Regions from separate parts of the Herbaspirillum sp. SJZ099 genome, predicted to be linked through region 2. Evidence: predicted binding sites of a transcription regulator. Region 2 holds the regulator's gene; the other holds the start of a gene.
What was found. Region 2 encodes FliA, which starts transcription of late flagellar genes. Its sites were predicted from a motif close to CTAAAGTTTNNNNNNNNNNNGCCGNTA; they were not measured.

Region 1: the regulator FliA is predicted to act here: its motif matches at 11,300-11,326, upstream of FB597_RS03845 (YjfB family protein).

The regions. Positions count from the first base shown of each region.
Region 1 covers NZ_VIUO01000001.1:896,739-911,500, reverse strand. Annotated here, with positions in the region: gene FB597_RS03855 (HlyD family efflux transporter periplasmic adaptor subunit) at 1-346, shown strand, start outside; gene FB597_RS03850 (Ig-like domain-containing protein) at 375-10,397, opposite strand; gene FB597_RS03845 (YjfB family protein) at 11,050-11,238, opposite strand; gene FB597_RS03840 (hypothetical protein) at 11,493-11,681, opposite strand; gene FB597_RS03835 (site-specific recombinase) at 11,936-13,987, shown strand; gene FB597_RS03830 (anti-sigma factor) at 14,002-14,762, opposite strand, start outside.
Region 2 covers NZ_VIUO01000006.1:205,327-220,088, reverse strand. Annotated here, with positions in the region: gene flhB (flagellar biosynthesis protein FlhB) at 1-108, shown strand, start outside; gene flhA (flagellar biosynthesis protein FlhA) at 111-2,207, shown strand; gene flhF (flagellar biosynthesis protein FlhF) at 2,204-3,676, shown strand; gene FB597_RS14760 (MinD/ParA family protein) at 3,711-4,511, shown strand; gene FB597_RS14755 (RNA polymerase sigma factor FliA) at 4,517-5,251, shown strand; gene FB597_RS14750 (flagella synthesis protein FlgN) at 5,597-6,058, opposite strand; gene flgM (flagellar biosynthesis anti-sigma factor FlgM) at 6,087-6,389, opposite strand; gene flgA (flagellar basal body P-ring formation chaperone FlgA) at 6,554-7,282, opposite strand; gene flgB (flagellar basal body rod protein FlgB) at 7,493-7,921, shown strand; gene flgC (flagellar basal body rod protein FlgC) at 7,928-8,332, shown strand; gene FB597_RS14725 (flagellar hook assembly protein FlgD) at 8,344-9,069, shown strand; gene flgE (flagellar hook protein FlgE) at 9,096-10,358, shown strand; gene flgF (flagellar basal-body rod protein FlgF) at 10,469-11,209, shown strand; gene flgG (flagellar basal-body rod protein FlgG) at 11,255-12,037, shown strand; gene FB597_RS14705 (flagellar basal body L-ring protein FlgH) at 12,090-12,749, shown strand; gene FB597_RS14700 (flagellar basal body P-ring protein FlgI) at 12,848-13,906, shown strand; gene flgJ (flagellar assembly peptidoglycan hydrolase FlgJ) at 13,998-14,762, shown strand, end outside.

The DNA of each region.
Region 1 (14,762 bases), on a different contig from region 2:
CAGCCTGATCAAGATCGGCGACACGGCGCGCTTTTATGCCGACGCGCCCGAAGGTCCCTCGGCCATGCTGGAAGTGACCGGCATCGACCGCGACGCCAGCCGCACCTTGCCTGAGCCGGAGCTGGCCAACCTGTTCGGCGGCGCCGTCGTCGTCCGCGAGAAGAACGGGCAGATCTATCCCGAGGGCCCGGTCTACCGCGTCACCCTCAAGGTGCGCGATGCCGGCAATACCAGCACGCAACATGCCTGGCGCGGCACGGTGGTGTTGCGCGGCCGCTGGACCGTACCGGCATGGCGCTACCTGCGCGGCGCGCTGGCGGTGGTCCGGCGCGAGGCCGGGTTCTGAGACCCCCGCCCTTCTGAGACTCCCGCCCTCAGGCAGGCAAGGTGGCCACCAGCTTGGCAAGCTGTTCGACCATCTCATTGCGATGCGGCTGCGCCGCCAACCTGATCTGCTCGGACAAGGCAATGCAACCGGCATGTTCAAGCGACATGCCCGAGGTGCTTGCGCCCGAATTCGCATTGGCGCCTTGCTCGCCGACGCGGATGTGGAATTGCGCGGCCACGGCCTTCCCGTGACTGTCGTGCGCCACTACCTTCACGCTGACATCGGCCGTCAGGCAAGCCTTGGCGTCGACGACGAACTTGCCGGTCGCGGGATTGAAGCTGACCCAATAAGGCAGGGGCTTGCCGTCGCCCTGGGTGGCCGACAGATAGACCGCGGCGCGCGGATCGGCGTGGGCAAAAGCATCCGTCGGCACGAAGAACTCGGTATAACTGGTGGCGGCCAGCACCTGGTCGCGGATGCCCTGCTTGACCACCAGCCCGTCGCCCGGCTGCCTCCCGGCAAGCACCGCCACGGCAAAACCGCCGCCTACCGTCAGCTTGCTCTGAACCGTCGGATCGGCCAGCCTGGCGTCGGCCGGCACGCCCGTCCCCTCCTGTTCAGCCGAAGAGATCTCTACGAAGTCGCGGTTCCATTCGGGCAAAGCGAATGACGACGCCACCAGCGCCGGCTCGCTGCCGCTGCCGGTATCTGTTCTCGACATGAACAACGGGAACGCCGGCGACGATAGGAATGCCAGTGCGCGACTGAAGACCGGCCTGAGCACAGACGGAGGCGTCGCGGCCGACATTTGCAGCGTGGTGCTGGCGCTGCTGCTGTTGCCGGCCAGGTCGATGGCGGTGACCGTCACGGTGTAATTGCCGCCCGAGATCAACGACAGGCTGCCGATACTGGGTGTGGCGCTGGCCAGGTCCAGGCTCCAGCTGCCATTGGCTGCCACGATCACGTTATATGTCGCGCCGCCCACCGTCACTGTCAGCCGTTCGCCACTGCCCAAGGCGGCCGATCCGCCAAACACCGGCTGCGGATCGCTGGTATCGACGCGGTCGATGACTGGCGTGGCCGGCGGGATAGTGTCGATCACGATGCCGGCGTGGCTGTTCAACGCCCCGCCCAGGTTCAGCTGGGCATTGGCCTGGAGGCCGCCGGCATCGACGATGACCCCGCCATTGAGCAACAGGGCGCCGCCGAGGTCCAGCCCGTTCGCATTTTCACCGGGAGCCACCGTATAGGTGAACACCAGCGTCGAGGTGCCGGCGCCGCTGGCATAAGTCGCCACGCCGCCGCTGTTGAGCGCGAAAGAAGGCGTGCCGTTGAAGGTATCGACCGCCACCGGACGATCGTAGGTGACCACGATGGTGATCGTGCTGCCGGCGCCATAGGCGCCGCTGCCATTGGCGACAGCGACATTCACCACGTGCGGGTCGAGGCCGTCGACATTGACGGCCGCCGTGCTGCCCAAGCCGTTGAGCGCCAGCAGCGCGTCGTTGCCGGCGATGTCCTTGACCTGGCCGCCGTTGGTCGTCAGCGCGCCCACCGTCACTCCGGTCAAGTCGCGCGCATCATTGGACACCGTGTAGCGGAACAACAGGCTGTCCGTGCCGGAGCCGGACACATAGACGGCCTGCACCGTGCCGCCGGTATCGAGCGTCAGGGCAATGGAGGGAATGCCGCCGCTGGTATTGACGACCACCGCTTCCGAGAAGCGGACGACGAAGTCCAGGTTCTGTCCCAGCAGATAGGTGCCGTCGGACGGCACAGAAACCGACGCCACGGCAGGCGGCGTGGTATCCACCGTATAGGCTTGCGACCACGTCGCGCCGCTATTGCCGGCCACGTCCGAGACCCTGATCTTGACGGTCGATCCGGCCGCATCGAGGATGCCGTCGATGCGCCATGTATTGTCGCCGATGATGGCATCGGCCCTTGACCAGGTATTGCCGTTGTCGAGCGACACCTCGACCGATTGGCCCGCGCCCAACGCCGCGCTCAATGTCCCGCTGATGGTGTGCGCCGTGCTGGAGGTGACCAGCTCTCCCGCCAGCAGGCCGGCGGGGGCCGAGAAGTTCACGTCGCCCACGGTCTGGGTCGGCGCCGTGGTGATGATCGTCACCGACAGCGCGGGGGAACTGCCGCTGACATTGCCGGCGCTGTCGATGGCCAACGCGTCGATTTCATGCGTGCCTTCGCCCAGCGCGGACGTGGTGATGGACCAGTGGCCGCTGCCGTCGGCAACACCCGAGCCCAGCACCGTGATGCCGTCGGTATCGTAAAGGATCACCGTGGCGCCGGCTTCGGCGGTGCCGGTGAAGGTCGGCGTGGTATTGCTGGTAATCCCGTCGCTGTTGGAGATGCCCGTGTCGGAGGCGCTGCTCATCGCCGGCTTCGACGGCGCGTTTGGCGCCAGCGTGTCGAACGTGAGCGTGGGCGCGGCCCCTGCCGCGCCGCCGTTGCCCGCGGCATCGGTATAGCTGCCCGCCACCACCGTGATGCTGGCCGTGCCATTGTTGACGCCTGCGGTGGGCGTGAAGGTCGCCGTGCGCGTCAGGCCGCTGCCGCTAATCGCCGACAGCGTGCCGCCCGTCACCGTCACATCCCCCAGGTCGAAGCTGCTGCCCGGATCTTCGCTGAAGGTGAAGGTGATGGTCGCCGTCTCGCCGCTCTTGAGAGTGGACACGTTGCTGCTGATGGTCACGCCCGGCGGCGTGGTATCGATGACAACGACCGCTCCTGCCGAGCGTGCGCCGATGTTGCCCGCGCTGTCGGTGGCCCGGGCCGTGATGGTGTGCGTCCCTTCGCCCAATGCCGAGACGGTAATGGACCAAGTCCCACCGGTCGCCACCGCAGTGCCCAGCACCGTGGTGCCGTCAGTATCGTAAAGCGTCACGGTCGATCCGGCTTCGGCGGTACCAGTAAAAGTCGGCGTGGTGGTGCGGGTGATGCCGTCGCTGTTGGACACGCCCGTGTCGGAGGCGCTGCTCATCACCGGCGCCGACGGCGCATTCGGCGCCAGCGTATCGAACGTGAGCGAGGGCGTGGCCCCCGCCGCGCCGCCGTTGCCCGCAGCATCGGTATAGCTGCCCGCCGCTACCGTGATGCTGGCCGTGCCGCTATTCACGCCATCGGTAGGCGTGAAAACCGCCGTACGCGTCAGGCCGCTGCCGCTAATCGCCGACAGCGTGCCGCCCGTCACCGTCACATCGCCCAGGTCGAAGCTGCTGCCAGGGTCTTCGCTGAAGGTGAAGGTGATGGTCGCCGTCTCCCCGCTCTTGAGGTTGGAGGCGCTGCTGCTGATGACCACGCTCGGCGGCGTGGTGTCGATCGTGATGGTCAGCCCGGCAGATACGCTGCTGGTATTGCCTGCAGCGTCCGTACTCAGGGCATGGATGGTATGGACGCCCTCGCTCAGGGCCGATGTCGTGATCGACCAGGTGCCGCTGGCGGTGGCAGTGGTGCCCAGCACGGTGATCCCGTTGCTGTCGTAAAGCGTCACCTCCACCCAGGTGCCCGGCGTGGCCGATCCCATGATGGTGGGCGTGGCGCTGTTGATGATGTTATCGGTGCCCCCGACCAGCGTAAGCCCCGAAGGAGCATCCGGCGGCAGCGTATGTACGCTCAACAGCGGCGAAGTGGCGCCGCTGCCGCTATTGCCGGCGGCATCGGTATAACTGCCGGCGGTGACGGCCACGCTGGCGGTGCCGTTGCTGACGCCGGCCGTGGGCGTGAAGATCGCCGTGCGCGTCAACCCGGAACCGGTAATGGCCGACAGCGTGCCGCCGCTGACCGCGATATCGCCCGCGGTAAACATGCTGCCAGGATCTTCGCTGAAGGTAAAGGTGATGGTCGCCGTAGTGCCGACCGCCAGAGTGGCAATATTGCTGCTGATGGAAACGGTTGGCGGCGTGGTGTCGATCGTCACGCCCAGCCCTGCGGAGCGGGCGCCGATGTTGCCGGCGGCATCGGTGGCCCGGGCCGTGATGGTGTGCGCCCCCTCGCTCAACGTCGAGACGGTAATGGACCAAGTCCCGCCGGTCGCCACCGCAGTGCCCAGTACCGTGGTGCCGTCAGTATCGTAAAGCGTCACGGTCGATCCGGCTTCGGCGGTACCAGTAAAGGTCGGCGTGGTGGTGCGGGTGATGCCGTCGCTGTTGGACACGCCCGTGTCGGAGGCGCTGCTCATCACCGGCGCCGACGGCGCGTTCGGCGCCAGTGTGTCGAAGCTCAGCACAGGTGTGGCGCCCGCGCCGCCGCTATTGCCTGCCATATCGGTATAGCGGCCGACCGGCACCCTGATGTCGGCCGTGCCGCCATTGGTATTGGCCGTCGGTGTGAAGATTGCCGTACGGATCAGGCCTGTGCCGGAAAAGGAGGACAGTGTGCCGCCGCTGGTAATGATATCTCCCAGGGCGAAGGTGCCGCCGGGATCCTCGCTGAAGGTGAAGGTGATGGTCGCCGTCTCGCCGATCTTGAGGCTGGACACGTTGCTGGTGATGACCAGCGTCGGCGGCGTGGTGTCGATGGTGATGGCTGCCGCTGCCGACAAGCCGCTCACATTGCCGGAGCCGTCGGTCGCCGTCGCATGCAGGGTATGGCTGCCTTCGGCAAGCGGGGTGCTGGTAATGGACCAGTTGCCGCTGCCGTCGGCAATACCCACACCCAACACCGTGGTTCCATCTGTGTCATACAGGGTCACCGTGGTACCGGCCGCGGCCGTGCCGGTGAAAGTCGGCGTGGTGTTGCTGGTGATGCCGTCGCTGCTGGAGATGCCCGTATCGGAGGCGCTGTCCATCACCGGCGCCGACGGCGCTGCCGGCACCAAGGTGTTGAACGTCAATGTCGGCGTGGCGCCGGCGCCGCCGCCGTTGCCCGCCACGTCGGTATAGCTGCCCGCCGTCACGGTGATGCTGGCCGTGCCGTTGTTCACGCCTGCGGTGGGCGTGAAGGTCGCCGTGCGCATCAGGCCGCTGCCACTGATGGCCGACAGGGTACCGCCGCTGACTGCGATATCGCCCGCGGTAAACGTGCTGCCCGGATCTTCGCTGAAGGTAAAGGTGATGGTCGCCGTCTCGCCGCTCTTGAGGCTGGACACGTTGCTGCTGATGGAAACGGTTGGCGGCGTGGTGTCGATCGTGATGGCTGCTGCCGCCGACAAGCCGCTCACATTGCCGGAGCCGTCGGTCGCCGTCGCATGCAGGGTATGGCTGCCGTCAGCAAGCGGGGTGCTGGTAATGGACCAGTTGCCGCTGCCGTCGGCAACACCCACGCCCAACACCGTGGTTCCGTCTGTGTCATACAGGGTCACCGTGGCGCCGGCCGCCGCCGTGCCGGTGAAAGTCGGCGTGGTGTTGCGGGTAATGCCGTCGCTGCTGGAGATGCCCGTGTCGGAGGCGCTGTCCATCACCGGCGCCGACTGCGCTGCCGGCACCAAGGTGTTGAACGTCAATGTTGGCGTGGCGCCGGCGCCGCCGCCGTTGCCCGCCACGTCGGTATAACTGCCCGCCGTCACGGTGATGCTGGCCGTGCCGTTGTTCACGCCTGCGGTGGGCGTGAAGGTCGCCGTGCGCGTCAGGCCGCTGCCACTGATGGCCGACAGGGTACCGCCGCTGACTGCGATATCGCCCACGGTAAACGTGCTGCCCGGATCTTCGCTGAAGGTAAAGGTGATGGTCGCCGTCTCCCCGCTCTTGAGGCTGGACACGTTGCTGCTGATGACTACGCCCGGCGGCGTGATATCGATGACGACGACCGCTCCTGCCGAGCGTGCGCCGATGTTGCCCGCGCTGTCGGTGGCGCGCGCTGTGATGGTATGCGCCCCCTCGCTCAACGTCGAGACGGTAATGGACCAAGTCCCGCCGGTCGCCACCGCAGTGCCCAATACCGTGGTGCCGTCGGTATCGTAAAGCGTCACGGTCGATCCGGCTTCGGCGGTACCGGTGAAGGTCGGCGTGGTGTTGCGGGTGATGCCGTCGCTGTTGGACACGCCCGTGTCGGAAGCGCTGTTCATCACCGGCGCCGACGGCGCGTTTGGCGCCAGCGTATCGAACGTCAGCGAGGGCGCGGCCCCTGCCGCGCCACCGTTGCCCGCGGCATCGGTATAGCTGCCCGCCGCCACCGTGATGCTGGCCGTGCCGTTGTTCACGCCTGCCGTGGGCGTGAAGACCGCCGTGCGCGTCAGCCCGGTGCCTGAAATGGCCGACAGCGTGCCGCCCGTTACCGTCACATCCCCCAGGTCGAAGCTGCTGCCAGGGTCTTCGCTGAAGGTGAAGGTGATGGTCGCCGTCTCGCCCGCCTTGAGGCTGGATACATTGCTGCTGATGGTCACGCCCGGCGGCATGGTGTCGATGACGACGACCAATCCTGCCGAACGCGGGCTGATGTTGCCTGCGGCATCGACGGCCGAGGCGCGGAGAATGTGCGTGCCTTCGCCCAGCACTGACGTGGTAATCGTCCAGGTGCCTCCAACTGCCACCGTCGAGCCCAGCACGGTCACGCCGTCGCTGTCGTACAGCGTCACGGTCGATCCGGCTTCGGCGGTGCCGGTAAAGGTCGGCGTGGTGTTGCTGGTAATGCCGTCGCTGTTGGACACGCCCGTGTCGGAGGCACTGCTCATCACCGGCGCCGACGGCGCGTTCGGCGCCAGCGTATCGAACGTGAGCGTGGGCGAACCACCCGCCGCGCCGCCGTTGCCCGCAGCATCGGTATAGCTGCCCGCCGCTACCGTGATGCTGGCCGTGCCGTTGTTCACGCCGGCGGTGGGGGTGAAGACCGCCGTGCGCGTCAACCCGGAACCGGAAATGGCCGACAGCGTGCCGCCGCTGACCGCGATATCGCCCGCGGTAAACGTGCTGCCTGGGTCTTCGCTGAAGGTGAAGGTGATGGTCGCCGTCTCGCCCGCCTTGAGGCTGGATACATTGCTGCTAATGACCACGCCCGGCGGCGTGATATCGATGACGACGACCGCTCCTGCCGAGCGCGCACCGATGTTGCCCGCGCTGTCGGTGGCCCGGGCCGTGATGGTGTGCGTCCCTTCGCTCAACGCCGAGACGGTAATGGACCAAGTCCCGCCGGTCGCCACCGCAGTGCCCAGCACCGTGGTGCCGTCAGTATCGTAAAGCGTCACGGTCGATCCGGCTTCGGCGGTACCAGTAAAAGTCGGCGTGGTGGTGCGGGTGATGCCGTCGCTGTTGGACACGCCCGTGTCGGAGGCGCTGCTCATCACCGGCGCCGACGGCGCATTCGGCGCCAGCGTATCGAACGTGAGCGTGGGCGAACCACCCGCCGCGCCGCCGTTGCCCGCAGCATCGGTATAGCTGCCCGCCGCTACCGTGATGCTGGCCGTGCCGTTGTTCACGCCGGCGGTGGGGGTAAAGACCGCCGTGCGCGTCAACCCGGAACCGGTAATGGCCGACAGCGTGCCGCCGCTGACCACGATATCGCCCGCGGTAAACGTGCTGCCCGGGTCTTCGCTGAAGGTGAAGGTGATGGTCGCCGTCTCGCCCGCCTTGAGGCTGGACACGTTGCTGCTGATGACCACGCCCGGCGGCGTGGTGTCGATGACGACGACCGATCCTGCCGAACACGGGCTGATGTTGCCTGCGGCATCGACGGCCATCGCCTGGAGGACATGGGTTCCCTCGCCCAGCGCCGACGTCGTGATAGACCAATTCCCGCTGCCGTCAGCAACGCCCGATCCCAGCACCGTGACGCCGTCGGTGTCGTAAAGGGTCACCCGGGCGCCGGCTTCGGCGGTGCCGGTGAAGGTTGGCGTGGTGTTGCGGGTAATGCCGTCGCTGCTGGAGACGCCCGTGTCCGAGGCGCCGCTCATGACCGGCGCCGACGGCGCGCCCGGCGCCAGCGTGTCATAGGTCAAGGAAATGGAAGCGCCCGGACCGCTGATGTTGCCGACGACATCGGCATAGCTGCCGGCCGCGACGGTGATGGTGGCCGTGCCGCTGTTCACGCCGGCGGTGGGCGTGAAGACTGCCGTGCGCGTCAGGCCGCTGCCCATGATGGCCGAGAGCGTGCCGCCGACCACGATCAGGTCGCCGCTGCTGCCGTTCCAGGTAAAGGATGCGCCCGGATCTTCGCTGAAGTTGAACGTGATGATGGCGGTTTCGCCGGCGGCGAGGTTGCCGGCGCTGCTGGTGATGACGACCGTCGGCACGATGTTGTCCAGCTGGACCGCGCCCGATGCCCTGGTCGTGGTGTTGCCGGCGTCGTCCATGACCGTGACCGATGCGGTGCGGTTGAGCGCGTCGATCGATCCGGCGGCGATGGTGTAGCTGGCGCTCCAGACGCCGCCGGCATTGGTGGCCGAGACGGTGGAGCCGCCAAACTGGCTGAAGTCCACCGTGACGCCGGAGATCACATCGCTGTTGTTGTCGCCTGAGGCGGTGTCGTTCCACGTCACGGTGACCGTGTCGCCGATCTTGTAGGCGCCGCCGGCGCCGGTCGCGCCGGAGATTGAAATCTGGCCGGCGGTGACGGTGGGGGCGATGTTGTCGACGGTCAGGTTGGTGCTGTCGGTGGCCGACGCGGAAACGCCAACGTTACTGGTCACCTGCACCGAGACATTCCGATTGACCATGTCGATATTGCCGGCCGTTATCGTATAGCTGGCGGTCCAGATGCCATTGACGTTGGTGCCGGCGACCGTGGCGCTACCGCCGAACTGGCTGAAATCGAAGGTTGCGGCTGCAATGCCGCTGTTATTGTCGCCACTGCTGGTGCTGTTCCATTGGGCGGTGATTGTGTCGCCGATTTTGTAGGCGCCGTTGAGGCCTGTGCCGGTAGACGTAATGGAGATATTGTTATCCGTGACCTTGACGAAACTCCTGATGTCGGAAATGGAGATGCTTTGATATACGAGGCTGCTCCCAGGAAAACTGTCGCCGGCAAATCTCACCCGAATGACGTCATTGGCAATCGTTGAAAGGCTCGGGTTGCTGCCATCCAGACGGGAGAGGGTCGTGTAGGTGGCGTATCCGCTGTCGCTCGTGATGAAAGTGATAGCGCGTTCCACCCCGGAGGTGTCGGTTACAAAAATGGCCATCCTGCCGCCTGCCGGCGCCGCGATCATGATTGAAGTCAGGTCGAAGGAATAACCTGCCTGTGCGACGATTTCAAACGTCGAGGCGTTCGTAACATACAGCCCGCCGATAGGCGTGCCATCCGAAGTGAATGCAAGCTTGTTGCTAGGATTGCCTGCATACCCCCGAAAAGTAATCGATACGCCATCGATCACCTTCGTGACGCTGGACTGGGGAGCTCCGGGCACGTCGCTGGGAACGAAAGTAGCTCCCCCCATCACGCCGTCATAACTATCGATGCCGAGCGCCCGCGCATCGATCTCCCCCACGTGCGACTCCAGCGTCCAGTTGCCGCCCATGCCGGCCGCGCCGGTGATGTCGGTGGAGGCCGCCACGTCGGCTCCGGTCAGCCGCGCGATGTCGTTGATGAGCAATTGCCCGTCGTCCCCGGCGGCGACGTCGCAGCCATACAGCAGGAGGTCGCCGCCATCGTTCAAGGCGCGGCCGATGTCGGCCAGCCCGGCCTTGACGCTATCGGATGCCAGCGCCGCCTCATTGAGCACCGTGGCGCCGAGATTGAGGATGCCTTCGGAGCCGTGCGAGAAGATGTGGATGGCGTCGTAGCCGGTATTGCCGCGCGCCCATTGCGCGATCTGCGCCAGGCCATCGGCGCTGCCGTCGAATTCGACGATCGCCACGCCGGCCCGCACCCCGGCTTCCAGCGCCTGGTAATTGGCCAGCGATGTATCGACGAACACCACCTCCTTCTTGCCTTCATTGGCGCCGGGATCGGCTGCGCGCACCAGGTGGGCTGCCGCGGTGTCGGCCGCATGGGCGGCATCGTGCGTATCGTTGTTGTGCGCCGCATCGGCGGCAGTGGCCACTGCCGCGGCGTCGAACATGAAGCGCTGCTCCAGCGACAGCAGGCGCGAAGCGCGCCGCAGCAATGGACGCGGCGATGCGGTGGACGATGGTGTGGATTGCGCGTGCAACACGCGAAAAGGAACGCGAATGTCGTTCATGACGAATCCCCTCAAAAACGTCAATGAAATGCAGCCTTCAGGCTTCGGAAGCGCCGTGCATCGAACCCTGGCCCGACCTCGTCCTTTCGCGCCCGCCATCCGATGCTTCCCGGGCATCTGCGCGCGGCCCCATCCGGATTCTCAAGCGTGCCGCCATGGAGGCGGCTGCCGTCGGCCCTGGATGTCGCATCGCAGGCGGACGAAAGACCGATGGAATGCCGGATGTGGGTAAAACGAGGAAGGTAATCTTTTTCTAATGGCCTTCTGGTTTCAGTTCATTACACTTGCCGACAATCATCTTTCCCTAGATTTACATGATCGGCAAGAAAAAAATTGAGATAAAAACAAAAAAATTCGACAAAGGTTTACCCGACTATCGAGACGCTGCGTTCCGCACCTGAACGCAAGTTAAGGCTAATTCTGAAGCACACATCACAAACCCGTTCGGGCTGAGTAGGCCCGCCAAGGCCGTTCGAAGCCAGCGTGCTGGCATCAGCGGCCTTGCCTGCCCTTCGATACGCTGCTGCGCAGCTACTCAGGGCGAACGGAGTCTGGACTCCACAAACCTCCACAAACAAAAATGCCGTTCAGCGCTTAACTGAACGGCATTACAGCCCGAAGGCTGCGATTTCCCAAACCCGACGACAACTGCTCAGGCGGTCGTATTCACGTTCCGCCCGATATTCGGATTGGCCGACAACTGCGGCAGTGCCTGCAGCAGCCCGATTGCGGCTGCAGCCTGTGTATTCAAGGCTTTCTTGAGCACCAGCATGTTGACCGCATCGGAGGTTTGCGCCGAGGCCAGGTTGGTTGCCACCGAAGCAATTTGAGTAACATCCATGAACCACTCCTTTTGAGGACAAGATCACTGCCGGCCGGCTTCAGGCAGGCAGTCATCCATATAACGGCATTCAAACCCGTTTCTTTACATCAATCAATCATTTTAAAGAAATAAAGGGAATTCTTTTCATGGCGCCCCAAGTATTTCAATTAGGAAATATTGAAAAATAATCAAGCACAGCAAAAAAAATCGCATCCCGGAGGATGCGATCCAAGCGCATGCGCCCGACTGCTGCGCATAGCATGCCCAGGCGACTAGGCGATGGTGTTGATGATGCGGCCTATATTGATATTGGCTGGCAGGCGGAGAACCGCCCCCACGGTATCGACCACGTCGTTCGCCACATTCTTGGCGACCTTGGTCAAATCCACGCCGACGGACTGCGCCGCCTTGTCGGCCAGCCAGGCGGTTGCCGCCCCGCTGGCAATCGTTGCCATCTCCATGAGAACTCCTTGATTGATATGCAACAGGGTGCCATCGCGCAAAGCTTGCCCGCCGCATGTATGCCTCCTCCCCGATCTGGCAAGCATGCAAGCGTGTTCTTTACCCAATGACCACATGTGTTAGCGGCAAGCGCCATCGAAGTCTTAACCGCGATTGCATCGTCCTTACCTTAATTTTCAGATGTTAATTTTCCGGGAGGTTGGGCGCGGTAAACTTCGCCGCTAGACTTGCCCTTTTCCCCGACGAAGACTTCATGCTGCCTGCCCTCGAAAAAATTGCCTCCGCCCCGCTGTCCACCGATCTCTCCGGCATCGCCGAACTGGTCGCCTGCCTGCGCCCGGGGCGCAACGGCGATCCGGCTTCGGCGCTGGGCCGGGTGCAGACGCTCACGCTGCTGCTGCATGACAACGCGCACTACGCGGCGGCGTTGCGCACCCACCTCCTGCATCTGCTGTCGGTACGGCGCCAGGCCAGCCTCTACACGGACACCGGCATCCTCTCCAACGATGGCTTCTTCCATGAGCTGCGTCGGCGCTTCGCCTATCGCGTGCTGCCGCCGGCGCTGGATGAGCGCAACCTGCAGGATTGCCTGGATATCGTTTTCCCCGATGCACGCGATCACCTGTGGTTGCAGGCCATCCCATTCGAAACGTGGGATGCGCTGTGGCAAACCATCGCCGCGGCGGAGCCAACGCCGGCCTTGCCGCCCGGCGCCGGCCAGCCGGACCGGGGCAAGACGCTGACTGAATTGCTGCAGGCAATCCAGGTGCTGTCCTACCGCATCAGCGCCATCGGCACGGAACCGGAGCTGATCCGCATCTACAGCGACGTCAAGGCTTTCGAATCGCCGTTCCTGATGCAAAACGTGGAGCTGCATGCCTGGATGGAAAGCTACCGCCGCCGCCTGCAGGACGAGACCGCGCCGATGGAGGATGCGCGGCATGTGCTGGTGCTGCTGGACCAGTGCCAGGAGGTGGTCGACAAGATCCGCAAGCATGCGCTGCGCCTCGGCACCAGCGTCTCGCTCACCTACCGCCTGCTGCGCCTGGAACAGAACCTGTTGCGCCTGCGCCAGTTGCTGGCCTTGGCCGAGCCCGACGCCGGCGGGGATGCGCAGGAAAAACGCCGCACCGGCTTCGCGCTGGCGATGGAGCTGGTGGAGGCGCACAACCGCAAGTACACCATCCGCGGACTGCTGGCCGGCAACATCAACCTGCTGGCGCGCAATATCACCGAAAACGCCAGCCGCACCGGCGAGCACTACATCGCCGAGAACCGCCGCGAATTCGGCGCCATGTACCGCTCGGCCGCTGGCGCCGGCTTCATCATCGGCTTCATGGCGCTGATCAAGATCCTGTTTTCCGAACTGCATGCGGCGCCGCTGGTGGAGGCTTTCCTGTTCAGCTTGAATTATTCGCTGGGTTTCATGCTGATCCACGTGCTGCATTTCACCGTGGCCACCAAGCAGCCGGCCATGACCGCCTCGCGCATCGCCGCTGCCCTGCACCGCAGCGGCGACAGCCGCAACATCGACATCCAAAGCCTGGTCGACATCATCGTGCAGGTGTTCCGCACCCAGTTCATCGCGGTGCTGGGCAACCTGACGCTGGCCTTCCCGATGGCTTACCTGCTGGTGACCGGGTATTTCCGCCTGACCGGCTCGCACTTCGTCGACGCCGACAAGGCCGCCCACCTGCTGCACGACCTCAACCCGATCGGCAGCCTGGCGCTGTTCCACGCCGCCATCGCCGGCGTCTGCCTGTTCCTGGCCGGTCTGATCTCGGGCTACTACGACAACAAGGCGCTCTATACCCGCATGTCGCAGCGCGTGGTGCGGGCGCGCTGGCTGACCGCCATCATCGGCCAGCGTCGCGCGCGGCGGCTGGGGGATTATCTGGAAACCGGCCTGGGCGGCCTGATGGGGAATTTCTACTTCGGCATCATGCTGGGCACGATCGGCACCATCGGCTTCCTGCTCGGCCTGCCGATCGACATCCGCCACATCACCTTTTCCGCCGCCAACCTGGCCATCGCCATGGAGGCGCTGCAATGGGGCGTCGGGGTCAAGGTGTTCGTGCTGTCGGCGGCAGGCGTGCTGGCGGTGGGCGCGGTCAACCTGTGGGTGAGTTTCGGGCTGGCGCTGTTCGTGGCGCTGCGCTCAAGGCAGGTGCGTTTCCGCCAGGGCGGCAAGCTGCTCAAGGCCTTGTCGCAGCGTTTCCTGAAAAAGCCGGGGGAATTCTTCTGGCCGCCCAAGGATGCGCCGCAAGCGGCGAACGGCGCCGCCGACGAGGCGCGCCAGCCGTAAGGACGGCGCATCGCTCAATCGGCCGCAGGCGGCGCCGTTTCCAATTGCGCGTAGACCGAGCTGGCGATGCGCGAGAGTTCATTGCGCGCAATGCCGCCCGAAAGCGCATAGCCGAACTGGCCGTCGATCCAGTAAAACACGTTGACCTTGCCTTCCTGGGCGAAACGGAAACCCGTTCCCCGGCTTTGCACCTGGTCGCGCGAAACATACAAGGTCAAGCGCTGGCCGCCGGCATCCTGGTACATGAACTGCGCCACCGGCCCGCTCTGCCCCGGCAGCAAGCGGCCGCCGATCAGGTCGTAGCCCAGCGGCGCCAGCTTGGGCGCACGCACATTGGCGCCGATGCGGCGCGACAGCCAGGTGACCAGCGCCTGCTCCTGGTCGGCGCCGACTTCGACCGGACGCCGCAGGTCGGGGCTGTAGACGCTATGCGCCACCGCCGCCTGGCGCGCCAGGGTGATCGGCGCCACCGCCGCCAGCCGGGCGTGCATACCGGGCAGCCATTGCATCGCCCCATCCTGGGCGGCATCGCGCAGCAGCCAGCCGCCGGCGCCGCCGGCCAGCACCAATGCCAGCATCGCGGCATAACGCAGCCAGGAGGCGTAGTTCGCCGCGCCGGCGGGATTGGCGCGTGCCGCCCCGGTTAAGCGCGCAGGGATGGCTTCGTCCAGCACCTCGTCATACAAGGCATGCAGCGCGGCGTTTTGCCGCCGGTAGGCGTGCACGCGCTCCAGCGTTTCCTGATGCGCGGGGTCGCGCTCCAGCCAGTCGGCAA
Region 2 (14,762 bases):
TTTGGCGGCCACCGGCCGACCGAGCCGACCGAGCTTCAGGTGCCCAGTGAACTCGATCCGGCCACGGCGACCAAGTCGCGGGCGGCGCGGCGTAGAACGATGCAATGACTATGGCCAAACTCAATACCATGAAACTGCCGGCCTGGGTGCCGGTGAAAAGCTCGCGGGCGATGGCCGCGCCCATCCTGATCGTCATGATGCTGGCGATGATGGTGTTGCCGTTGCCGGCCTTCATGCTGGACCTGCTGTTCAGCTTCAACATCTCGTTGTCGGTCATCGTGCTGATGACGGCGCTGTACACCGTCAAGCCGCTGGACTTCATCGCCTTCCCGGCCGTGCTGCTGGTGTCCACCATGCTGCGCCTGTCGCTCAACGTCGCCTCGACCCGGGTGGTCCTGACCGAGGGGCATACCGGGCCTGACGCGGCCGGCAAGGTGATCGAAGCCTTCGGCCACTTCCTGATCGGCGGCAATTACACGGTCGGCATCGTCGTGTTCGTGATCCTGACCATCATCAACTTCATGGTGGTGACCAAGGGCGCCGGCCGTATCGCCGAAGTGGGCGCGCGTTTCACCCTGGATGCGATGCCGGGCAAGCAGATGGCGATCGACGCCGACCTCAACGCCGGCCTGATCGGCGAGCCCGAAGCCCGGGCCCGCCGCAAGGAAGTGGCGCAGGAGTCCGAGTTCTACGGCGCCATGGACGGCGCCAGTAAATACGTGCGGGGCGACGCCGTGGCCGGCATCATCGTGACGGTGGTCAACATCGTCGGCGGCCTGGTGGTCGGCATGGTGCAGCACGACCTGGCATTCGACACCGCACTGAAGAACTACACCTTGCTGGCCATCGGCGACGGCCTCGTGGCGCAGATCCCTTCCCTGATCATCTCGACCGCGGCCGGCGTGGTGGTCTCGCGCGTGGCCAACGACCAGGACGTGGGCGGGCAACTGATCAACCAATTGTTCGCCAAGCCGGAAGTGCTCTACATCACCGCCGTCATCATCGGCGGCATGGGCCTGATTCCGGGAATGCCGCACTTCGCGTTCATTGTCCTGGCCGCCGCCATGGCCGGCAGCGCCTACGTCATCGGCAACCGCAAGGAACTGGCCAAGACCGCCGCTGCGCAACCGGAATCGGTCACCGCCGCGCCGACCCAGGAAACGGAAGAAGCCACCTGGCAAGACGTCATGCCGGTCGATACGCTGGGCCTGGAGGTCGGTTACCGCCTGATTCCCCTGGTCGACAAGGCGCAAGGGGGCGAGCTGCTCAAGCGCATCAAGGGCATCCGCAAGAAATTCGCGCAGGAGGTCGGTTTCCTGTCGCCGCCCATCCATATCCGCGATAACCTGGAACTGAAACCTTCGGCCTACCGCATCACCCTCAAGGGCGTGGAAGTGGGCAAGGGCGAAGCGCATGCCGGGCAGTATCTGGCCATCAATCCAGGCATGGTCACCGGGCCGTTGCCGGGCATGATGACCAGCGATCCGGCGTTCGGCCTGCCGGCGGTGTGGATCGACAACAGCCTGCGCGAACAGGCTTCCACGATGGGCTATACCGTGGTCGATGCCGGCACCGTGGTGGCGACCCACCTGAACCACCTGATCACCACCCATGCGGCCGAACTGCTGGGGCGCCAGGAAGTGCAAAGCCTGCTGGACCACCTGGCCAAGGAAGCGCCCAAGCTGGTCGAGGACCTGGTGCCGAAGATGCTGCCGCTGGGCACGCTGCAGAAGGTGCTGCAGAACCTTCTGCTGGAAGGCGTGCACATCCGCGACATGCGTACCGTCATCGAAACGCTGGCCGAGCATGCGGCGCGCATCCAGGAGCCCAACGAGCTCACCGCGATCGTGCGTATCGCGCTGGGCCGCGCGATCGTGCAACAGATTTTCCCGGGCGACAGCGAACTGTCCGTCATGACCCTGGATGTCAAGCTCGAGCGCTTGCTGCTGCAGGCCTTGCAGGCCGGCGGCGACAGCGGCGGCATCGAACCCGGCCTGGCCGATTCGCTGGTTGCGCAAACCGAACAGGCGGCGCAGCGCCAGGAGCAACTGGGCCTGACGCCGGTATTGCTGGTTCCCGCGCCGTTGCGCGCATTGCTGTCGCGCTTCCTGCGGCGCGCCATGCCGCAGTTGCGGGTGCTGTCCCATTCTGAAATACCAGATTCGAAAACGATTAAAGTTACCAGCCTAGTTGGAGGGCAAGCATGAACGTCAAGAAATTTATCGCCAATTCGTCTCGCGAAGCGTGGCGCCAGGTACGTGAAGCGCTCGGCCCGGATGCCGTCATCCTCTCCAATCGCAACATTCCCGACGGGGTGGAAATCCTGGCGATGGCCAATGAGGACATGACCACGCTGGTGGCTCCCGGAGCCGCGCGCGAAGCGGTGACCCGGCCCCAGGCGGCATCGCTGCAGCAGCAGTCGGGCTTGCCGCCGGCGCCGCCATCCAGGCGCCCGGCCTTGCTGTCCTCGCCGCTGGCGCAGCAGCCGCCGCGGGCGCCGCGCGCCGAATCCGGGCCGTTGCTGGACCAGCAGCCGATCGGCCTGATCGCTCCCAGACCGGCCGAGCCAGCCGCGCCTGCCGACGCCCGTGTCTGGCGCAGCCGCAGCAGCGACCAGCGCCGTGCGCGCGATGCGGAGCAGCAAGGCGGGCAGGAGCAGGCCCCGCGCTCCTCGCTACCTGAATTCGACGGCAAGGATTATGATGAGATCCTGTCGGAAGTGATGAGCGAGATCCGTTCCATGCGCGGCGTGCTGGAAACGCAACTGGCGGAGATTTCCTGGGGCGGCACGCAAAAGCGCGAGCCCCTGAAGGCCCTGGTCATGAAGGAAATGCTGGCGGCCGGTTTCAGCGCCAGCCTGTCGCGCCTGATCACCGAAAACCTGCCCAACAACTCCAAGTCGCAGGACATCATGTTCTGGGTCAAGTCGGTGCTGGCGCGCAACCTCAATACGCTGGCCAGCGAAAGCGAATTGCTGGAAAACGGCGGCGTGTTCGCCATGGTCGGGCCGACCGGCGTGGGCAAGACCACGACGACCGCGAAACTGGCGGCGCGTTGCGTGATGCGCCATGGCTCCGGCAAGCTGGCGCTGATCACGACCGACGGCTACCGTATCGGCGGCTACGAGCAACTGCGCATCTACGGCAAGATCCTGGGAGTGATGGTGCACTCGGTCAAGGATGAAACCGACCTGCGCATTGCGCTGGAAGAACTCAAGGGCAAGCATACCGTGCTTATCGATACCGCCGGCGTGGGCCAGCGCGACCAGATGGTGGCCGAGCAGGAGGCGATGCTGGCCGGCGCCGGCGTCGACATCAAGCGCTTGCTGTGCCTGAACGCCACCGCCACCGGGGGCACCCTCAACGAGGTGGTGCATGCCTACTCGGGCTCGGGCCTGGCCGGCTGCATCGTCACCAAACTGGACGAGGCGGCCACCATCGGCAATGTGCTCGACGTGGTGATCCGCCACAAGCTCAACCTGCACTATGTGGCCAACGGCCAGCGGGTGCCGGAAGACCTGCATGTGGCCAACAAGCTCTACCTGGCCGACCGCGCCTTCAAGCAAAAGCGCGAAACCGCGCCGTTCGAATTCCAGGAGGGCGAGTTGCCGGTGGTGGTGGGGCCGACCGCGCTTTCCATGAATGACAAAGGCTTGCGAGAGGTGACCTTTGGCTAGTTACGACATCGACCAGGCGGCAGGACTGCGCCGGATGCTGGAGCGTCCGGTGCCGCGCCTGTTTACCTTTTTGTCGGTACTGGGCGAGGAAGAGAAGAGCGCGATGCTGATCAACCTGGCGGCATCGCTGAGCCAGGCCGGCCATCAGGTGCTGCTGGTTGACGGCGGCGTTGCGTCATCGGGCTTGCTGACGCGCATCGGCCTGCGCCACGATGTCGCCACGCTGCAGGAAGTCGCCCGCATGGAGCGGCCCTTGCATGAAGCGGTGCGCCTGCTTCCTGAGGGTTTTTCGATGGCCCGCATCGCGCGCCGCGCGGTGCCCGCGGCCGGCCATCCGCAAGCGGGCCGGCTGGTCTCGATCTTCGATACGCTCATTGAGCAGGCCGAAATCACGCTGGTCAACGGCGTATTGGCGGAGGATGACTCGTTTCCGGTATCGACCATGGAAATGGGGGAGATCGTCATCCAGCTCTCCACCAGCGCATCGTCGATCAAGGCCGCCTATGTGCTTTTGAAGAGCTTGACCGACAGGATCGGGCGCCGTCCGTTCAGCCTCATCATCAACGATGCGACCGAAGCGGAAGCGCAGACCGTCTATGCCAACATGGCGCAGGCGGCCAGTCGTTACCTGGCGGCGCAATTGAATTTCCTCGGATCGGTTCCGGCTGACGATCATATCCGGCGCGCCTGCGGGCAAGGCAGGGCGGTGATGGACGTGTTCCCGTTCGCGGGCGCGTCGATCGCCTTCCATCGCTTGGCCAAGCAACTGGCAGGGCAGGATGCGGCAAAAAGCGCTTACGGCATGGCAACCGACGGTGCAAGTCTCGGAGTGTGACGTGCATGTATAACGTCAAGGGAAAAACAGGCAAGAACGATTTGCTGGAGCTGCATGCGCCGCTGGTCAAGAAGCTGGCGCATCAGCTCAAGGCGAAGTTGCCCCCTAGCGTCGAGGTGGACGACCTGATCCAGGCCGGCATGATAGGCCTGCTGGACGCGGTCAACCGTTATGAGGAAACGCACGGCGCACAGTTCGAGACCTATGCCGTGCAGCGCATCCGCGGCGCCATGCTGGACGAGTTGCGCAGCAGCGACTGGCTGCCGCGCAGCATCCGCCAGAACGCGCGCAAGGTGGAAGATGCGATGCAGGCGCTGCTGCAGAAACTGGGGCGCCAACCGCAAGAGAACGAAGTGGCGCAGCACATGAAGCTCAGCCTGGCCGAATATCAGGCCATGCTCACCGATTGCGGCGGCCACCAGTTGATCTACTATGAAGACTTCCACGATGACGACAGCGGCCATGAGCATTTCCTCGATCGCTACCAATCGGCCGAAACCGACAATCCGCTGCAGAACCTGATCAACGGGGGCTTTCGCGAGGCCGTGGTCGAGTCGATCCGGGCCTTGCCGGAGCGCGAGCAAATCCTGATGGGTTTGTATTACGAGCAGGAGATGAACCTCAAGGAAATTGGCGCCGTCATGGGCGTGTCCGAATCGCGCGTATGCCAGCTGCACAGCCAGGCGATATCGCGCATGCGTTCCTACCTGCGCGAGCATGCCTGGTCCGGGGTGGCCTGAATCCCGCTGCTGATGCGCCCCATGGCGTGGTCAGGGCACGGCAATCACAGAAAAACGGCATGTACTACCGTAACGCCGCTTAGTTAAGGCAAACTCTCTCGCGCAATCATCAAGAGTCCGTTCGGGCTGAGTAGGCCCGCCAGGGCCGTATCGAAGCCAGCATGCCGGCGTCAGCGGGTCTTGCCTGCCCTTCGATACGCTGCTACGCAGCTACTCAGGGCGAACGGAGTCTGAACTCCACAAACAAAAATGCCGTTCAGCGCTTAACTGAACGGCATTACGGTATGCACCGGGCTTTTTTATATGGCTTGCGCCGATTCCCGGTCGAGGAACCTGCGGTCGGATTTACACCACGCCAAGGCGGCGGCCGACCGATTTGATGCTGCTTTGGCCATCCGGGCCATAGAAGTTGCCCGCGTTGGACTTGCCTTGCAGGATGGTCAGCGCGCTTTGGTTGATCGACAGTTTCTTGCCGATCAGGAGGCCGTTGACGCGGTTCAGTTCCTTGGCGTCTTGCGCCAGGTCGAACAGGGCAGCCCAGATTTCCTTGTCGTCATCCGAACCTTGTTCATTCATCCACTGTTGCATGCCGCTTTCATCGTCGGCATAGCCAAGGCTGGCCAGGAGCTGGTGGCGCTGGCCGGCGAGGGTGGTCATTTCGGCAACGATGGTGGCCTTTTCGCCGATGAGGTCGGTCATGCCTTCGGACGCGGTCTCGGAGAGCAATGCTTGCTCCTGGCGCAGTTTTTCAACCAGCCGGGCCAGCGCCGTTTTTTCCTGTGTCAGGCTGTGTGCCGGGTTGCTCATGGTCTGTGATGGTTCGTGCGAATCCGGGTTAGGCCTTGCGCGCGTTGATCAGCGTCTGGACGGTATCGAACAGGCCGCTGGCGACCTTGTCCGGGTCGACCTGGAAAGTGCCGTTGGCGATGGCCGCCTTGATTTCCGCGACCTTCTTGGCATCGAAGCTGCCGTTGGCCTTGGTTTCCAGCGACTGGTAAGTGGCCGACAGGCGCACGTTGTCCGAGGCGGCGGCCGTCGAGGCTGCGCTGTTGCCGGTTTGCGCGCCCGGACGCGGCTGGGCCTGGGTTTGCTCGGTGGTGCGTCCGGAGGTGGATTTCAGGGCGTCATTAACATTCACGGCAGTATTCCTTGTAGGGTGAGGGTGCTTCGCACCGCCTGTCGCTTTGATTATCGGCTATTTTTCCGCAAACTTTAACAACTGGCGCCGCAATTTGAACCCTGTCGCCATCTTTCCTGGCATCCGTTCGATGCGGGTTCCTGGAAGAAACATATTGCCCTGTATTAATAGTTGATTTCCAGAATGCCGCCTGCCTTGGCAATGCCGCTGACCACCTGTCCGGCCGCTGTCCGCGCTTGCGCCATTTGCCCCTCGGAGGCGTTGGACAGGGCGCGCGCCTCGGTTGAGATCTGGAAGCCGGGACCATTGGAGACGACGCGTACCGGCTGGCCTTGCTGCACCACGCGCTGGTTGCGCACGGTATCCATGCGCAGGGGAGTGCCGGCGCGCACCGACATGGAGGCGACTCGCCCGACGGCCTGGGATTCGTCGGTAATGATGCCGTTAGGCAATCCCGACAAATCGCCGCGCATGCGCGTGACGTCGGCGGCGCTGATGGTTTGTCCCTGGACCAGCGGCACGGCCGCCACCAGGTAATCCGATACCACCCGGACGTTGGCGCGCACATAAACAGTCCACGGGGAGGGCGCCACGCATTTGATACCGATGGTGGTCCTGCCCCACAGGCGCGCGCCATTCGGCATGAAGGCTTGCGGTTCGATGCAGGCGTTCAGGTTCAGGCGGGGATCCACCGGATCGACATCGACGGTGACGCTGCCCGGCAAGCCGGAGGTCTGCGTCTTGAGGAATTGCTCGGCGACCTGCTGCAGCGCCGGCAAGTCCTGGCGCTGGGGGGCATTCGGGTCTGCTTGGGCGAACGCGCCTTGGAAGCCGCAAGCCAGCAGGGCGAGGACGGCCGCGGCATGGCGCAATACGCGGGAAGGCTGTTTCATTTTGTGCAACTCGCCCCGGACGGGGCATTGGCGAATCTTGGCAGCAATGTTACTTCGCGCGCGCGAGGTCAAAAGCAGGAACAAGGGAGGCTTTTCTCTGCTTATCGCCCATTAAACTTCCGGGGGCAACCGTATGATCGAGCTTATGTAATTCCATCATCGGCGCAGTCCGCGATAACTTGAGCGGCGCCGGCATTCCAGGAGGGCCAGATGGTCTCAAAGCTCGACGACTATTTCCGCTTCAACGAACTGGCGCTGAACCTGCGGGCCCAGCGCCAGCAGGTGCTGGCATCCAATATCGCCAACGCCGATACCCCGAATTACAAGGCGCGCGACGTCAATTTCGCCGATGCGCTCAAGAATGCGCTGGACAATAAATCGACCGCGTTGCCTCCGCTGCGGTTGGCGCGTACCGCTGCGGCGCACGTCGCCGGCGAGGCAGCCGGTTCGGGCGAGGGCAGCATTGGCGGTTCGCCGCTGCTGTACCGCACCGCGACCCAGGGCAGCGTCGACGGCAATACCGTCGACATGGACGTCGAGCGCAATGAGTTCGTCGACAACGGCATTCGTTACGAAGCCGGCGTCACCGCAGTCAACGGCCAGATCAAGGCCATGATTAACGCCATCCAACCGGGTTGATAAGCCATGTCCCTCTCTAATATCTTCAATGTTGCCGGCTCGGCCATGAGCGCCCAGGCGCAGCGCCTGAATGCCGTGGCGAGCAATATCGCCAACGCCGACAGCGCCACCAGCCCCGACGGCACGCCCTACAAAGCCAAGCAGGTGGTGTTCCAGGCGATCCCGGTCGGCGACGTCAAGGACAGCGGCGTGAAGGTCGCGGCAGTGGTCGAAGACCAGGCGCCGCCCAAGCTGGTCTACGATCCCAAGCACCCGATGGCCGACGCCAACGGCTACGTGGCGATGCCCAATGTCAATCCGGTCGAGGAAATGGTCAACATGATCTCCGCCTCGCGCTCTTACCAGACCAACGTGGAAACGATGAACACCGCCAAGTCCATGCTGGTTAAAACCCTCACCATCGGCCAATAGGACTCTAGCCCATGACCACCGTATCTTCCGACCTGCTGACGGCCATGAACGGCACCGGCGGCACGAGTTCCTCCAGCGGCTCGGGCGGCCTCAACGACAATAGCGCAGATGCGATCCAGAACCGCTTCCTGACGCTCTTGATCGCGCAGATGAAGAACCAGGATCCCAGCAACCCGATGGACAACTCGCAGCTGACCACGCAAATGGCGCAACTGTCGACCGTCTCGGGCATCAGCCAGCTCAATACCACGCTGTCGACCCTGATGGGCAACCTGAGCTCCTCGCAGGCGCTGCAGTCGGCCAACATGATCGGCCACAGCGTGCTGGCGCCGGGCAACAGCATCCAACTGACCTCGGACACAACCAAGGCCGAGGACGGCACCGAAACCACGACGCAAAAGGCGGTGTTCGGCGTGCAGCTGGATTCGACGGCGTCTTCGGTCATCGTCACCGTCAAGGATTCCACCGGCGCCGTGGTGCGCACGATGGACCTGGGGCCGCAGGCGGCTGGCACGATGCCGGTGATCTGGGATGGCACCAACGACGTCGGCAGCAAGGCCGCGGACGGCAATTACACCTTTACCGTGACGGCCGCCAACAACGGCGTCGGCGTGAATGCGACCGCGCTCGCATTCGGCACCGTCGCCAGCGTGACCACGGCCGCCGATGGCAGCATCAAGCTCAACGTCTCGAACATCGGCACCATCAAGCCGACCGACGTCGTGCAAATTCTTTAATCGTCATTACCGACAGGGAGCAACAAATGGGTTTTCAACAAGGTTTGAGCGGACTGAACGGCGCGGCAAAGAGCCTGGATGTCATCGGTAATAACGTGGCCAACGCCAGCACCGTCGGCTTCAAGGAAGCGCAGGCGCAGTTCGCCGACATGTACGCCAATTCGATGAACCGTTCCGGCAATTCGCCGGTAGGTATCGGTGTGATGGTGGCCAATGTGGCCCAGGCGTTTACTCAGGGCAATATCTCCACGACGAACAATCCGCTGGACATCGCCATCAATGGCGACGGATTTTTCCAACTGGCATCCAGCCCGGACAGCAAGGCGCCGATGTATGGCCGCAATGGCCAGTTTGAACTGGACAAGAACGGCTACATCATCAATCCAAGCATGAATGGGGCTTACCTGATGGGGTATGCCGCAGGCGTGTCCGGCGGCGACCCGGTCGCGCTGAAGATCGATACCTCGGCAATGCCGGCCACGGCTACCACCAAAGTCAGCACCAAGGTGAACCTGGATTCGCGCCAGAGTGTGCCGACCGTGACCCCTTTCGATCCGGCCCAGCCGAATTCGTACAATAACTCGACCGGTGTGACGATGTACGACAGCCTCGGCAATCCGTACAGCGTGCAGACTTACTATGTGAAGAATGCGACCACAGGCACCCCGCCGACCACCACCTGGGATATTTACGCGACCATCGATGGCACAACCGTGACCAACGGCGCAACGCCGCCGGCTCCCTTGGCCATCGGCACGATGACCTTCGACTCTACCGGCGCGATGACCGCGACCACCGGCATGACGCTGGACATGACCAATTACACCAAGGCTGGCGGTACCTTCCCGGGAACCATCGCTTTGTCGTACACCGGTTCGACCCAGACCGGTTCGGCTTTCGTCAACCTGGCGCAAAGCCAGGATGGCATGATGCCGGGTACGCTCTCGAGCTTCTCGATCGCCAAGGATGGCAGCATCATCGGCTCCTACAGCAACCAGCAAACCAAGACTCTGGGGCAGGTGGTCCTGGTGAATTTTGCCAACCCGAACGGCTTGCAGCCGATCGGCAACAACCTGTACCAGGCGACTGCAGAAGCCGGCTCCCCGCTGGTCGGTACGCCTACGAGCGGCAGCTTCGGCACGTTGCAATCGCGCGCGGTGGAAGACTCCAACGTCGACCTGACCGCCGAACTGGTCAACATGATCGTGGCCCAGCGCGTCTACCAGGCCAACTCGCAAACCATCAAGGTGCAGGATACCGTCTTGCAGACCCTGGTCAGCATGCGCTGATCGGGTGATGGGCGCGCCTTCCGGGGCGCATATGCTTCACAGCCGCCGGCCGCGCCGGCGGCCGGTTTCAATCAGCGGCAGAGCCAGGCTTTGCCGCGCAGAGGGGTTCTATGGATCGTCTGGTCTACACAGCGATGTCGGGCGCCAAGCACACGCTCGAGCAACAGGCCACCGCCAGCAACAACCTGGCCAATGCCACCACCACGGGTTTTCGCGCCCAGCTCAATACGTTCCGTTCGGCGCCGGTGGTGGGCGACGGCTTGCCCACGCGCGCCTTCGTGGTGGACTCCACGGCGGGCAACGATTTCTCGCAAGGCCCGATCCAGGACACCGGTCGCGCGCTCGACGTAGCGGTGCAGGGCCGCGGCTGGATCGCCGTGCAAACGGCCGATGGCGGCGAGGCCTATACCCGCAACGGCAGCTTCAAGACCACTGAGAACGGTATCCTGCAGACCCAGTCCGGACAGCCTGTGCTGGGCGACGGCGGCCCGATCACCATCCCGCCCGATGTGACGGTGGCGATCGCTGCCGACGGCACCGTGTCCACCATCCCGACCGACGGCATTCCGAATGCGGTCAACATCCTGGGCCGCATCAAGCTGGTCAATCCTGACGACAAGAACCTCAAGCGCGGCGACGACGGCATGTTCCGCACCATCAACGGCGGCGCCGCCCAGCCCGATGCCAATGTGCGGCTGGCCAGCGGCGCGCTGGAAGGCAGCAATGTGAACGTGGTGGAGGCGATGGTCAATATGATCAACCTCTCGCGCCAGTTCGAGATGAACATGAAGATGATCCAGACCGCCGAAAGCGATGCGACCAAGGCGACCCAGATCCTGTCCTTGACCTGACTATCCTGATTGCCTCGGTGTAATCGCCGATTACCGGAGAAATAAATGATTCGTTCCCTTTGGATTTCCAAGACTGGCCTGGATGCGCAGCAGACGCAGCTGGACGTGATTTCGAACAACCTGGCCAACGTCAGCACCAACGGTTTCAAGCGTTCGCGCGCCGTGTTCGAAGACCTGCTGTACCAGACCGTGCGCCAGCCCGGCGCGCAATCGTCGCAACAGACCCAGCTGCCGTCGGGTTTGCAGATCGGTACCGGCGTGCGTCCGGTGGCGACCGAGCGCATCTTCACGCAGGGCAACGTCAACCAGACCAACAACGACAAGGACCTGGCCATCCAGGGCGCGGGTTTCTTCCAGATTCTGCTGCCGGACGGCACCACCGCCTATACCCGCGACGGCTCCTTCCAGACCGACAACCAGGGCCAGCTGGTGACCTCCAGCGGCTACACATTGCAGCCGCCGATCACCATTCCCCTCAATACCACCAAGCTGTCGGTCGGCCGCGACGGCACCGTCTCGATCATGCAGGCCGGTTCGACTGCCAGCACGCAGATCGGCACCATCCAGGTGGCGACCTTCATCAACCCGGCCGGCCTGGAAAGCCGCGGCGAGAACCTGTATGTGGAAACCTCCGCATCGGGCACGCCCAACCCCAATACGCCGGGCACCAATGGCGCCGGCGCGCTGTGGCAAGGCTATGTGGAAACCTCGAACGTCAACGTGGTGGAAGAACTGGTCAACATGATCCAGACCCAGCGTGCCTATGAAATCAACAGCAAGGCGATCACCACCTCGGATCAGATGCTGGCCAAGATTTCGCAGTTGTAATCGTCACGCAGTTGAATGGGGAGTTAGCAGTTTGAAGAAGGAAGAGGCAAATATGAATCGCTTGCTGAAGTTCGCCGCCGTAGTGGGCACATTGGCCGTCGCCGGCTGCAACACCGTGCCCGAATCGATCGTCAAGGGGCCGATGACGGCGCGCCCCCAGCCAGCGTCGTATGCGCCAGCCACGTCCGGCGCGATCTTCCAGTCGGCAGTCTATCGGCCGTTGCTGGAAGACCGCCGTGCGCGCCTGGTGGGCGATACGCTGACCATTGTGATCAATGAAAGAACCAGCGCAGGCAAGACCGCCGGCAGTTCGGCCAGCAAGACCGGCACGGTCGCATCGCCGGCGCCGACCATCTTCGGCACCACCATCAAGGAACTGTCGGCCAGCGGCACCTCTTCCAACAAGTTTGAAGACAAGGGGGCAGTCAGCTCCAGCAATACCTTTACCGGCACCATCGGCGTGACCGTCACGGAGGTGCTCCCTAACGGCAACCTGGTGGTGAGCGGGGAAAAGCAGGTGGCCCTCGACAAGGGGGTGGAATACGTACGCTTTTCGGGCACCGTGAGTCCGGACAATATCCAGACCGGCAATACCGTTTCCTCGACCGTGGTGTCCGACGCCAAGGTCGAATACCGCACCAATACCCGCGTCGACATGGCGGAGTTCATGTCGTCGCTGGGACGTTTCTTCTTTAGCGTGTCTCCTTTCTGATGTGGGGTTTTGTCATGTTCGTGGAAAGGTTTTCCGCTGTTAACCTGGTTCGCAAGGGGCTGTTGGCCGTTGCGGCGGGGCTGTGCGTGGCCGCAGCCATGCCGGCGCATGCCGAGCGCCTCAAGGATCTCGCCAGCATCCAGGGCGTGCGCCAGAACCAGCTGGTCGGCTACGGTCTCGTGGTCGGCCTTGACGGTAGCGGCGACCAGACCACCCAGACCCCGTTTACCGTCCAAAGCGTGATCAGCATGCTGCAGCAGCTGGGCGTGAACGTGCCGACCGGCACCAGCAACAACATGCAGTTGAAGAACGTGGCGGCGGCAATGGTGACGGCGACCTTGCCGGCCTTTGCGCAGCCGGGCCAACTGATCGACGTCACGGTTTCTTCCATCGGCAACGCCAAGAGCATCCGCGGCGGCACGTTGCTGATGGCACCCCTGAAAGGCGCCGACGGCCAGATCTACGCAATCGCCCAGGGCAACGTCGTGGTCGGCGGTGCGGGCGCCTCGGCCGCGGGCAGCAGTACCACCATCAACCATCTGAGCGCCGGGCGCATCTCGGGCGGGGCCACCGTGGAGCGCGCGGTTCCCAGCGCGCTGGGCGGCGGGGACGTGGTCATGCTGGAGCTCAACGACAACGACTTTTCCACCGCCAGCCGCGTGGTGGATGCGCTCAACAAGCGTTTCGGTTCGGATACCGCGGTGGCGCAGGACGGACGGGTGATCCGCGTGCGCGCGCCGATTTCCAGCGGTGACCGCGTGGCCTTCCTGGGCGCGCTGGAAAACATCGATGTGACGCCCGGCAAGCTGTCGGCCAAGGTCATCCTGAACGCCCGCACCGGCTCGGTGGTGATGAACCAGAGCGTGATGCTGGAGACTTGCGCAGTGTCGCACGGCAACCTGTCGGTGGTGATCCAGGCCGACAATGCGGTGAGCCAGCCCAACGCTTTTGCCGGCGGGCAGACCGCAGGCGTCCAGAACGCGCAGATATCGATCAACAAGGAGCCCGGCAAGGTCATGCTGCTCAAGGGCGGCGCTTCGTTGGCCGATGTGGTCAAGGCGCTCAACGCCATCGGAGCGACGCCGCAGGATCTGCTGGCGATCTTGCAAGCCATGAAGGCGGCCGGTTCGCTGCGCGCCGAGCTTGAAGTGATTTGATCGCCGGGACGGCGCTGATGCAACAAGGCAGCAAGGACGAAGCCGCACTCGGCTTTGCCAACAGATAACTGATCGCCAATCAAGGTACTTCATGCTCAACAAGATCAACCCATCCAATCCGACCGACAATCTGGCTGTCGATGCGAATGGGCTGAACAGCCTGCGCGAGGCGGCGCGGCAGAATGGAAATTCGCCGGAGGCGATCAAGGGCGCGGCCAAGCAGTTCGAGGCGCTGTTCCTGAACATGATGATGAAAAGCATGCGCGACGCCACGCCGCAGAATGGCCCGTTCGATAACGAACAGACCAAGATGTTCACCTCCATGCTGGATCAGCAGATGAGCCAGAACCTGGCGCAGCGCGGCATCGGCCTGGCCGATGTGCTCACGCGCCAGCTGTCGGCCGCATTGCCGAAGAAGTTGCCGGATGCGCAAGACCTGGAGCAACAGCAACTGGACGACGGTTTGCCGATGAACATCCCGCTGGCCAAGGACATGAGCGAGGCCGACCGTGCCAGGTTCGTCCAGAGCTTTGCCAGCCAACAAGCCGCCGATGGCGCCGACCGCGACGGGCAGGGGCGCAACAAGCGCCGTTCCAACAAGCCCGCCCACGTCGAGGCCTTCCAGAGCCGCCTGCAGGCAGATGCCGAAATAGCCAGCCGCATGACCGGCATTCCGGCCAAGTTCATGCTGGCCCAGGCGGCGCTGGAAACCGGCTGGGGCAAAAAGGAAATCATCTCCCGCGACGGGCGCTCGGCGCACAACCTGTTCGGCATCAAGGCCACCGGCAATTGGAAGGGCAAGGTTGTCGAAGCGACCACGATCGAATACATCAACGGCAAGCCGCAAAAGCGCGTG